One region of the Janthinobacterium sp. HH104 genome, then DNA from elsewhere that is predicted to be linked to it. Evidence: riboswitches for the same ligand, from Rfam matches in the RefSeq annotation. Region 1 holds a riboswitch; the other holds the start of a gene.
The links. Region 1 has a riboswitch for thiamine pyrophosphate ahead of thiC (phosphomethylpyrimidine synthase ThiC). Riboswitches for the same ligand answer to the same signal wherever they lie in the genome.
Positions count from the first base shown of each region.

Region 2: another riboswitch for thiamine pyrophosphate. It lies ahead of JAB6_RS07710 (TonB-dependent siderophore receptor); the one in region 1 lies ahead of thiC (phosphomethylpyrimidine synthase ThiC).

Region 1 covers NZ_LRIB01000058.1:159,939-165,630, forward strand. Annotated here, with positions in the region: gene JAB6_RS26875 (hydroxymethylpyrimidine/phosphomethylpyrimidine kinase) at 1-266, opposite strand, end outside; gene JAB6_RS26880 (thiazole synthase) at 275-1,066, opposite strand; gene thiS (sulfur carrier protein ThiS) at 1,082-1,294, opposite strand; gene thiC (phosphomethylpyrimidine synthase ThiC) at 1,306-3,219, opposite strand; TPP riboswitch at 3,299-3,414, opposite strand; gene JAB6_RS26895 (hypothetical protein) at 3,498-3,755, opposite strand; gene JAB6_RS26900 (response regulator) at 3,794-4,600, opposite strand; gene JAB6_RS26905 (ATP-binding protein) at 4,629-5,692, opposite strand, start outside.
Region 2 covers NZ_LRIB01000023.1:102,683-108,374, reverse strand. Annotated here, with positions in the region: gene JAB6_RS07715 (AAA family ATPase) at 1-92, shown strand, start outside; gene JAB6_RS07710 (TonB-dependent siderophore receptor) at 89-2,236, opposite strand; TPP riboswitch at 2,323-2,420, opposite strand; gene JAB6_RS07705 (iron-containing alcohol dehydrogenase) at 2,487-3,644, opposite strand; gene JAB6_RS07700 (hypothetical protein) at 3,787-4,092, shown strand; gene JAB6_RS07695 (Imm26 family immunity protein) at 4,218-4,697, shown strand; gene JAB6_RS07690 (sensor histidine kinase) at 4,796-5,692, opposite strand, start outside.

The DNA of each region.
Region 1 (5,692 bases):
ATGACGGCCGCATTCGCGGCGCTGCCGGGAATGCCGATCTTCACGGCATCGATGCTGATCTTGTCGATCAGCGCCTGCGCCTGGCGGCGCAGCAATTCCGGCGCCACCGGCTCGACGCCAAAGACCCTGTCGTTGTCCTGCACCGTCAAGGCCGTGATGACGGGCAAGGCATGCGCGCCCTGCGCCGCAATGGCCACGATATCGGCGGCGATGCCGGCGCCGCCCGACGGATCAAGACCGGAAAACACGAGCACAGTGTGGCGCATCGGCATCGTCACGCCAGGCGGCCCGCCATCGGCGACGATGGCGACGCGGCAAATTTACGGGGCATGCGTCCCGCCAGAAACGCTTCGCGTCCGGCCCGCACGGCCAGCTTCATCGCGTGCGCCATGCGCACGGGGTCGCGCGCTCCGGCAATGGCCGTATTCATCAGCACGCCATCGCAGCCGAGTTCCATGGCAATGGCCGCATCCGACGCCGTACCCACGCCGGCATCGACGAGCACGGGCACTTTCGCCTGGTCGATGATCAGCGACAAATTCCACGGATTCAAAATGCCCATGCCCGAGCCGATCAGGGACGCGAGCGGCATGACGGCCACGCAGCCGATATCTTCCAGAATCTTCGCCTGGATCGGGTCGTCGCTGCAGTAGACCATCACGTCAAAGCCATCCTTGACCAGCGCCTCGGCCGCGATCAAGGTTTCCGGCATGTGCGGGAACAGGGTCTTCTCGTCACCGAGCACTTCGAGTTTCACCAGATTGCGTCCGCCCAGAAGCTCGCGCGCCAGTTGCAGGGTGTAGACAGCGTCCTTGGCGTTGTAGCAGCCGGCCGTGTTCGGCAAAATCGTGTACTGGTCCGGCGGCACGACATCGAGCAGGCTGGGCGCGTTCGGGTCCTGCCCGATATTCACGCGCCGGATCGCCACCGTGATGATCTGCGCCTCGGCCGCATCCGTCGCTTCGCGCGTCTGCGGTAAATCCTTGTACTTGCCGCTACCGACCAGCAAGCGCGATTGATACTGTTTGCCTGCGATGGTCAGCAGGTCGTTGTTATTACTGTTCATTGCTTTTTCCTTAGTTCAGCCGCCGCCGATGGCGCGGACTATTTCCACTTGATCCTGGGTTTGCAAGACCTGCCCCTGCCACGCCTTGCGCGGCACGACATTGCGGTTGACGGCCAGCGCCAGCGCCTGGTTTTCCAGCGACAGCGCGGCGATCAGTTGGTCCAGGGTTTGCCCCGGCGGCACCTGGTGCGGTGCGCCGTTGAGCGTGATGTTGATGAATGCAGGCATCACGCTCTCCCTCAGACTTTGCGGTACAGCTCGGCGCCGTTCTTGATGAATTCGATGGCCTTGATTTCCATGCCCTGCTTGAGCGCCTTGTCTTCCGCGATGCCCATGCCGGCCGCGTATTCGCGCACTTCCTGCGTGATCTTCATCGAGCAGAAATGGGGGCCGCACATGGAGCAGAAATGCGCCACCTTGGCCGAATCCTTGGGCAGGGTTTCATCGTGGAATTCACGCGCCTTGTCCGGGTCCAGGCCGATGTTGAACTGGTCATCCCAGCGGAATTCAAAGCGGGCTTTCGACAGCGCGTTGTCGCGGATTTGCACGCCCGGATGGCCCTTGGCCAGGTCGGCCGCGTGCGCCGCAATCTTGTACGTGATGATGCCGTCCTTGACGTCCGCCTTGTTGGGCAGGCCCAGGTGTTCCTTCGGCGTCACGTAGCACAACATGGCCGTGCCATACCAGCCGATCATGGCAGCGCCAATGCCGGACGTGATGTGGTCGTAGCCGGGCGCGATATCGGTCGTCAATGGCCCCAAGGTATAGAACGGCGCTTCGCCGCACTGTTCCAGCTGCAAGTCCATGTTTTCCTTGATCAGCTGCATCGGTACGTGGCCAGGCCCCTCGATCATCACTTGCACGTCGTGCTTCCAGGCGACTTGCGTCAGCTCACCCAGGGTTTTCAGTTCGCCCAGCTGCGCCTCGTCGTTGGCATCGTAGATGGAGCCGGGACGCAAGCCGTCGCCCAGCGAGAACGACACGTCGTACGCTTTCATGATTTCGCAAATCTCTTCGAAATGCGTGTACAGGAATGATTCCTGGTGGTGTGCCAGACACCATTTCGCCATGATGGAGCCGCCGCGCGAGACGATGCCCGTCAGGCGCTTGGCTGTCATCGGCACATAGCGCAGCAGCACGCCCGCGTGGATGGTGAAGTAATCGACGCCCTGCTCGGCCTGCTCGATCAGGGTGTCGCGGAAGATTTCCCAAGTTAAATCTTCGGCCTTGCCATTGACCTTTTCCAGTGCCTGGTAGATGGGCACGGTGCCGATCGGCACGGGGCTGTTGCGCACGATCCATTCGCGCGTCTCGTGGATGTGCTTGCCGGTCGACAGATCCATCACGTTATCGCCGCCCCAGCGGATGGCCCAGGTCATCTTTTCCACTTCCTCGCCGATCGACGAGGTGACGGCCGAGTTGCCAATATTCGCGTTGATTTTCACGAGGAAATTGCGGCCGATAATCATCGGCTCGACTTCCGGATGGTTGATGTTGGCGGGGATGATGGCGCGGCCGCGGGCAATTTCCTCGCGCACGAATTCCGGCGTGATCTCGGCCGGGATGCTGGCGCCAAACGACTGGCCCGGATGCTGGCGGCCCATCAGGTCGGCTAGGCGCTCGCCCATGGGACCGGACGCTTTCAGCTCACGCAAATATTCCTGGCGGCGCATGTTTTCGCGGATGGCCACGAATTCCATTTCCGGCGTGATGATGCCCTGGCGCGCGTAGTGCATTTGCGTCACGTTCTTGCCGGCGATGGCGCGGCGCGGCTTGCGGTGCAGGTTGAAACGCAGCTCGGCCAGCTTCGGGTCCGCCAGGCGGGCGATGCCGTAGTCGGAGGTCGGGCCCGGCAATTCTTCCGTATCGGCACGTTCGACGATCCACGGCAGGCGCGGCGTGTCGAGGCCCGAGCGGATGTCGATCTGCACGTCCGGGTCCGTGTACGGGCCGGAAGTGTCGTAGACGTAGATCGGCGGGTTCTTTTCGCCGCCGAACGACGCTTCCGTGTCGGACTGGCTGATCTCGCGCATGGGCACGCGGATGTCGGGGCGGCTGCCTTCAACATAGATCTTGCGCGAATTGGGCAGTGGCGCGATGGCGGCTTCGTCGACCGTGGCGGTGGCGGAGAGGAATTTCGGGTTGGCGTTCATTTTGGCTCCTTGGCTAGACTATTTTTAAGCCTGGAGCCAGCTAAGGAGGTTCGGCTGCGCGCACGCGGAAAAGCGGGGTGCGTTCATCCTAAAGCTTCCCTTCGCTGGCATTATCCAGATCAGGTTCGGAGGGTATTTCTCACCCGCGCTTGCACTGTGTTTCCACAGCGAAAGGCAGGACCCCTAGCGTTTGCCGCCTTGCGGCAGCGAGCCAATTATACGCGGTTCACGCCGCGCGGCCAGATGATTTCTTGCAGGTGTCGTCTTTGTACATCGCTCTACTTCTTCTTACCCCAGCGCCAGCTGGTCGGTTCACCCTTCAGCTGGCAGATGAAAATGAGCACGGCAACGATGGCCACTTCATAGACGATGTAGCCCACGAGCATGGTCTGCGGCGGGAACAGGAAAGCGCCGCAGGCGAACAGCGCCAGCGCGGCCAGGAACACCAGCCAGCCCTGCCACGTGATGGGCAAGCCCCAGCCCCAGCCATAGGTCTTGGCGGGGAACCAGTATTGCGGCGTTGATTTGTCAGTCATGATTTTTCCTGGTCAGTATCGATAGCACCCAGTATAAATCAGGCAATGCGATGGCGCTCCGTGACATCGAGGCCGATGCCGCGGTAGCCGATGAAGCGGCTGCCATTGTCGAACATCGGTTCGCCGCTCACTTGCAGGTACTGCGTGCTGCCGTCGAGATTGGCGCGGCTGTAGATGAAATCGAGAAACGGTTCGCGCGCGGCAATTTTTGCGTCGAGCAAGGCGCGCTCGGTGGCATTCCAGCGCTGCGGCTCTTGCTCGCTGCCGATGCCCAGCATTTCAGCCACGGGACCGGAAAAGCGCGTCAGGTTTCCCTGCGCATCCTGTTCCCAGTACCAGTCGGACGACAGTTCCGTGAAGCGCTGGAAGCGCGCTTCGCTTTCGCGCAGCTCCGCCGTGCGCTCTTCCACCATCTGCTCGAGCGACTTGTTGTATTCGGCCAGCTTCTGGTACAGCAGGCGCACTTCGAGCATGTTGTGGATGCGCGTCTTGACTTCCACCAGGTCGAACGGCTTGCTGACGAAGTCCTTGGCGCCCGCTTGCAGCGCGCGCAGCTTGTGGCCGGGCTGGGCCGTGATCACCAGCACGGGCAGATAGCTGCCCGCCTCGATGTCGCGCAAGCCTTCCATGACCTCGAAGCCATCCATTTCCGGCATCTGCAAGTCGAGCAGGATCAGGTCGTAGCGGTGCTGCTGGTGCAGCGCGCGCACGGCTTGCGGGTCCATGGTGGACGTGATGCGCGTATAACCGGCATTGCGCAGCACCTGTTCCAGCAGCATGACATTGGCCTCCTGGTCATCGACGATGAGGATGCTGGCGTTCAGGATCTCGGTGGCTTGAAGCATGGCGGTATTCCTAAAAATAAATGCTGAATTAGCGTACTGCGTGAATGTCGTCGGCCAGGCCGTGCGCGGCCGCATGGTGCAGGGCCACGTCGAGCGCATCCATGAATTCGACGACCTTGATCGGCTTGGTCAGGTAGCGGAAGAAGCCCGCTTCCAGGCCCTTCTCGATGTCGCGCGGCACGGCGTTGGCCGACAGGGCCATCACGGGAATATGGCTCGTCAGCGGGTCGTCGTGCAGGATATGCAGGGCGCCGAAACCGCTGATGCCGGGCAGGTTGATGTCCATCAAGATGACGTCCGGCTGATACGTGCGCGCCAGGTCGATGCCCAGGTGCGCATCGATGGCGGTCAGCAGCTTCAAATCGCTGCGGCGGGCGATCAATTGCTCCACCAGCGCCAGGTTGGCGGGATTGTCTTCCACGTACAGCAAGGTGCGCTGGCTTTCCTGCGGCTCCTGCACCTGCGGCAGCGCGTCGCCGTCGCCCAGCACCAGTGCCGGCGCGCTGCTGGCGGCCAGCTCGAACCAGAACGTGGTGCCCACGCCGACCGTGCTGTCGACGCCAATGGTGCCGCCCATCAATTCGACCAGTTGCTTGGTGACGACGAGGCCGATGCCCGTACCCTCCTCCGTGCTGTTTTCCTGGCCCAGGCGGTTGAAGGGCTGGAACAGCTGGGCCACCTGGCCCGCATCGAGACCGGCGCCGCTGTCGCGCACGCTCACGCGCACACGCTCGCCATGCCGGCTGCATTCGACGGTGACGGCGCCGCCGCCCTGGTTGTACTTGATGGCGTTCGACAGCAGGTTGACCATCACCTGTTTCACGCGCGTGCGGTCCGCATGCACATAAAATGCCTGGCCGCAGCGGGGGAAATGCATGCGGATGCCGCGCTTTTCCGCCTGCGGCGCGATCATCGCCTGGCAATCCTGCAGCACGTCGAGCAGCGACATCGCTTCCTGCGACAAGGTGACCTTGCCCGATTCGATCATGGCCAGGTCGAGGATTTCATTGATCAGGCGCAGCAGATACCAGCCACCCTTGAGGATTTGTTCGATCGAGCGCTGCTGCGGCACGGTGGGCGGCGGCACGTCGG
Region 2 (5,692 bases), on a different contig from region 1:
CGCTGCACGACAGCCTGGAGGCGCGCCTGGAACAGGCGGCGCCTTTGCTGCAGCAGGCGCTAGCTGCAGCGCCTGCCATTTCCCTCAATTAAAAGTCGAACTGCGCTGACACTTTAAACGTGCGGCTGGCGCCCGGATACAGGTAGCCGTCTGATTCCGGCGTCACGTCGCGCCAGTAGAACTTGTCGGCCACGTTGTTGACGCTGGCGCGCAGCACGGCGTGCGTGCCGGCGATGCGCGTGGCCCAGGCGGCGCCCAGGTTGAATACGTTGTACGACGGCACGAAGGTCGTGTTGTTGTACTCGAACGCTTTCTTGCTAGCAAACTCCCAGCTGCCATTGACGCTCAAGCCCGCCACCTGTTGCACGGCGTAGTCCGCATGCACGGCTGCCTTGAAGGCCGGCACGTTGGGCACGCGCTTGCCATCGAGGGCGGCATTGCCCGTGCCTGACTGCTGGCTGTTCAGGGCCGTCACGGAGGCGCCCAAGCTCAGGTTGGACGATGCCTTGCCCTGGGCCGACAATTCCAGTCCACGATGCTGTGCCTGGCCTTCGCGCACGAAGTAGCCGGCGGCATTCTGGAATTCCAGGCCCTTGCGGATCTGGAACAGGCTGGCCGCCACCATGAAGTCCGGCGTCACATCCATCTTCGCGCCAAGTTCGATCTGCTTGGAGCGGCTGGGCGTGAGTTCCTCGTTGGCATTCATCGCCTTGCGGTCGGCCGTGCCGCCATGTTCCATGCCTTGCGAATAGGCCGCATACACGGAGATATTGTCGAGCGGGGTGTAGACGAGCGAGACGTTCGGGAGCAGGAAATCGTGCTTGGCGCGGATTTCCTTGTCGGCCTTCAGTACATACTGGTAGCCGTCGACGTCGATATGGCGCAAGCCGCCATGCAGCTTCCAGTTCGGCGCCAGGCTGACGATATCCTGCACGAAGACGGAGTTTTCCGTGTCCTTGCGCACCAGGCGCACGGGGCCTTGCACACCGGTCGACATGTCGACGATCTGCGGGTGGTAGATGTTGCTTACGCCAGCCCAGTCGTACACGTACAGGCCCGCGCGGTCCTTGCGGCGGAAGGTCGAGACGCCGGCCGTGAATTCATGGCGCAGGGGACCGGTGGCGAACTTGCCCTGGATCATGGCTTGCGCGCTCAGCGGCTTTTTCGTCTCGCCCAGGCTGCGGTAGTCATACACGTCGTAGTCGCCATTGCCGCAAAAGCCGGGGTACAGCTCTTGCCCGCTGCAGCCGTAAGGGAAGGCCGTGTAGTCGTCGCGCTTGAACGAGTGCTGGTTGGCCGATAAGGTGGCGCGCCAGTCGTCATTGAACGCGTACTGGAAGCGCAGGCCGATATTGCTGGTGACGGTTTCCACGGGGCGCGTCCACGGCTGCAGGTTGAGCATGGCGTCGGCGCTGATGCCGGTCGGCAAGGTCGTGTTATTCAGCAGCTGGAAGCCGGGCGCCGTCGCCTGCGCCTTGTCCTGGTAGTCGGCATCGATCTGCAGCAGCGCTTGCGGCGAAATCTGCCAGTCGAAGGCGCCGGAAATGAACTTGCGGTTGCCGTCCGCGCCCTTGATGTAGGAGCGCAGGCGCTCGGTCGCCACGTTGACCCGGTAGCCGAAGCGCGTGTCTTCCAGGCGGCCGCCCAGGTCGACGGCGCCATACAGGGTGCCGCGCTCGCGCGTTTCGACGGTGACGCTGCGCAGCGGTGCGGCGGTGGGGCGCTTGACGATGAAGTCGATCACGCCGCCCGGCGCGGCCACGCCTGCCTGCAAGCCGGCCAGGCCCTTCAGTACTTCGATGCGTTCCTTGTTTTCCAGCGGAATTTGCGTGTCGCCAGGAATGGCCACGCCATCCTTGCGGTAGCTGGAATTGTTGTCGAGCTTGAAGCCGCGGATGGAAAACTGTTCCGCATAGCCGACGGCGTTGTAGGCGTCGTTGATGCTGGCGTCGAGCTTGACGGCATCGCTGAGATTGCGGATCTGTAAGTCCTGCATGTCTTTCTGCGAAATGACGGTGACGGACGCCGGCGTCTGCAGCAGCGGCGCGTCGGAAAAGCCGCCCACGGAGGCGCGCTTGGCGGCCGGCGCCTTGCTGGCCGTGACGACGACTTCGGCCATGCTCTGGGCCTGCGGGTCGGCGGTTTCGGCGGCGTCATTCGCGGCAAAGGCCGGTGCGGCAAACGCGTGCAGGATCGCCAGGGTCAAAACAGAAACGGATAAATTCGGTGTGGACATAGATTGCTCGTGGTTCAAGCCGTCTCTGTAAAGAGCACGGCAGGCTGCTTGTTCGGCTGGCGCCAACGCAGGAGCTATCAAAGGAGGGAAGGTACTTTGCGCTTTCCTTCGCTGGCATTATCCAGATCAGGTACGAAGGGTATCTCTCACCCGGATGACTGCTCCAGGACCCCTAGCGAAACGACAGCTTAGCATGAAGCACGGCCAGCTGTCCCGCTGGCTGACCGTTTTACAACAGTGTCGGTTGAAACTACAAACTCAGTTCCAGCACCTTGCGGCTGATGGCGGGCGTGACTTCACGCTGTTCGCCCAGCGCCGTCATGCCGTGCGCTTCCAGGGCGGACACGACTGCATCCACGCTCGCATGGTTCAGGCCGTAGTCGGCCAGGCGCGTCTTGACGCCCATGTGGCGGAAGAAGAATTCCGTGCGCGCGATGGCCGCCTCGATGCGGCCATCTTCGTCGCCGCCGTCCAGGCCCCAGACGCGGGCCGCGTACTGCAGCAGCTTGGCGCGCTTGGCTTGCTTGCGCACGCGCAGCATGCTGGGCAGGATGATGGCCAAGGTTTGCGCATGATCGAGCTCGTACAAGGCCGTCAATTCGTGGCCGATGGCGTGCGTGGACCAGTCCTGCGGCACGCCCACGCCGATCAGGCCGTTCAAGGCCAGGGTGGCGCTCCACATCACGTTGGCGCGCACGTCGTAGTCATCCGGATGCGACAGGGCCTTCGGGCCTTCCTCGATCAGGGTCAGCAGGATGCCTTCGGCAAAGCGGTCCTGCACGGAGGCGTTCACAGGGTAGGTCAGGTATTGCTCCATCACATGCGCGAACGCGTCGACGACGCCATTGCCCACCTGGCGCAGCGGCAAAGTGAACGTTTTCGACGGGTCCAGCACGGAGAATTTCGGATACACCTTGCGGCTCATGAACGAGCGTTTTTCCTGCGTGGCCTTGCGCGTGATCACGGCCGAGCCATTCATTTCGGACCCCGTGGCCGGTAACGTCAAGACAGTGCCGAAGGGCAGGGCGGCCTCGACGATCTTGCCGCCCTTGGCCAGGATGTCCCACGCCTCACCCTCATGCAGGGCGGCGGCGGCGATGAACTTGGTGCCATCGACCACGGAGCCGCCGCCGACGGCCAGCAGGAAATCGATGCGCTCGCTTTTCACGAGGGCCACGGCCTGCATCAGCGTTTCATAGCTGGGATTGGGTTCGATGCCGGCAAACTCGATCATCGTATGGCCGGCCAGCGCCGCCTTGACTTTATCGTAGACGCCGTTCTGCTTGATGCTGCCGCCGCCATACGTCATGAGCACTCTGGCCTGGGGCGGGATCAGTGCCGTGATGGCGGCGATCTGGCCCTGGCCGAAGAGGATTTGCGTCGGATTGTAAAAGTCGAAATTGAACATGGGGCTCCTGCCGCTGGGGTTTAGGCTGTTGCTGAGCCATGATTATGGCCGAACGGGTGGAAACGTGTCGTGGACGCTTGAGCTTTTCGCCCGCGCGGTGGAGAATGCAGCCGATGTCACCACCACGCGAAAAGGAATGCGCATGACCACCGTCCCACTGGAAGAATCCGGCCTGCCGGCCACCGCGCTCGACATGCACCGCGCCATCGGCGCCACCATCGCCGCGCTGCAGGCGCTGGACTTGAACAGCCAGCGTTTCGAGGCGTGCACGGACCCGGAACTGCGCCGCGTGCTCGCGCATGCGGGCGACACGAGCCGCAAGGAAGCGGCCATGCTGCTCGAATGGATGCGCCGCCGCGATGCGCGCCTGGACACGGCCATGAAGGAGGCGCTGTTCAAGGCGGGGCCGATTGTTGCCCAGTATCACTATGACGAGAAAATATTGTAACTATTGGTTTGTTGTTGTAGCGTACCATGCGCCACTTTCGCATCGCTTCGCGTAGACTGTGCCCCTAATTAAATTTAACGCCGGACAGCCGCGGCTGTCCGGTGTATTCCAGGGGGCTTTTAGAAATGAAATCATTACCATACCGAGAAGGCAGCTGGTTTGCCGTGCCCCTGCCGGGCGGCGGTTATGCCGTCGGCGTGGTGGCGCGCAGGGCGCCTGCCGGGCGCATCATGTTGGCGTATATGTTCGGGCCGAAGCGCGACAGCTTGCCCACGCTGGACGAGCTGGAAGGCTTGCGGCCGGAACAGGCCGTGCGCCGTCTGCGCACGGGCGACATGGCCCTGCTCAACGAGCGCTGGCCTCTGCTGGGCGACAGTCCCCACTGGAACCGTGACGACTGGCCCATGCCGGCCTTTATCCGCCGCAACGAATCCTTGCAGCGCGCCTGGCGCGCCAGCTATGCGGATGCCGATCCTGCCAAGCTGAACCGCGAGGAATCGATTCCCTTCGATACGCCGGGCATGGAAAGCGATTCCTTGTACGGCTACGGGGCGACGGAATTGTTGATGAGTAAATTGCTGGCGCAGGAGCAGGCGTCGGCTTGATTGCTGCTGGGTGGCGGTGATGTTGGCGCAGCGTAGGTCGGATTACGCGGTTCCCGCTAATCCGACCTACATCGCCCGCACCGCTGGCGCGATTATTTTTACGCCGCTGGCAAGCTGATTTGAAACGCCAGGCCGCCGCCTTCGCGGTTGCGCACCTGTAATTCGGCGCCGTGGCGCAGCAGCACGCGGTCGACGATGGCCAGGCCCAGGCCGGCGCCGTTGGCCTGCCCGCGCGCCGTGTCGAGGCGGGTGAACGGTTTCATCAACTGCTCGATCTTTTCCGCCGGCACGCCCGTGCCGTGATCCTGCACTTCGATGATGACCTTTTTTGCGCCGTGGCTGGTACGTACGTGGCAGGCGATGTCGATTTCCGTCATCTCGCTGCCCGGCGTCTTGCCATAGCGGCGCGCATTCTCGATCAGGTTGTTCAGCACGCGGCGCAAGTCGGTGGGGTTGCCCATCGCATGCGCGCCATCGGCGATGGTGGCGTTGATCTTCACGTCCGGCAGGCGCATCGCTTCGCGCGTCATGTCGTTGAGCAAACCGCTGAGGTCGACGTCCGTAAAGCTCGACGCTTCCGTCGGCTTGGCATAGTCGAGGAACTGGCCGATGATGGCGTCCATTTGCCCGATATCGGACTGGATGCCTTCGCGCGCCTCGTCCGACAGATTGGCCATTTCCACTTCCAGCTGCATGCGCGCCAGCGGCGTGCGCAAGTCGTGCGAAATGCCGGCCAGAATCACGGCGCGGTCCGATTCCACCTGCTTTAAATCATCGACCATCTGGTTGAAGCTGCGGTTCGCCTCGATGATTTCGATCGGCCCCTTTTCCGGCAGCGGCGCCGGCTGCTTGCCCTTGGCGATGTCGCGCGCGGCCGCCGTCAGACGCGACAGCGGCAGGTTGATCAGGCTGGAAATGATGGCAGCGCCCAGCAGGGAGAGCAGGGACACCAGGCTGGCCCAGCCCAGCCATTGGAAGCCCGTCAGGCCGCGCAG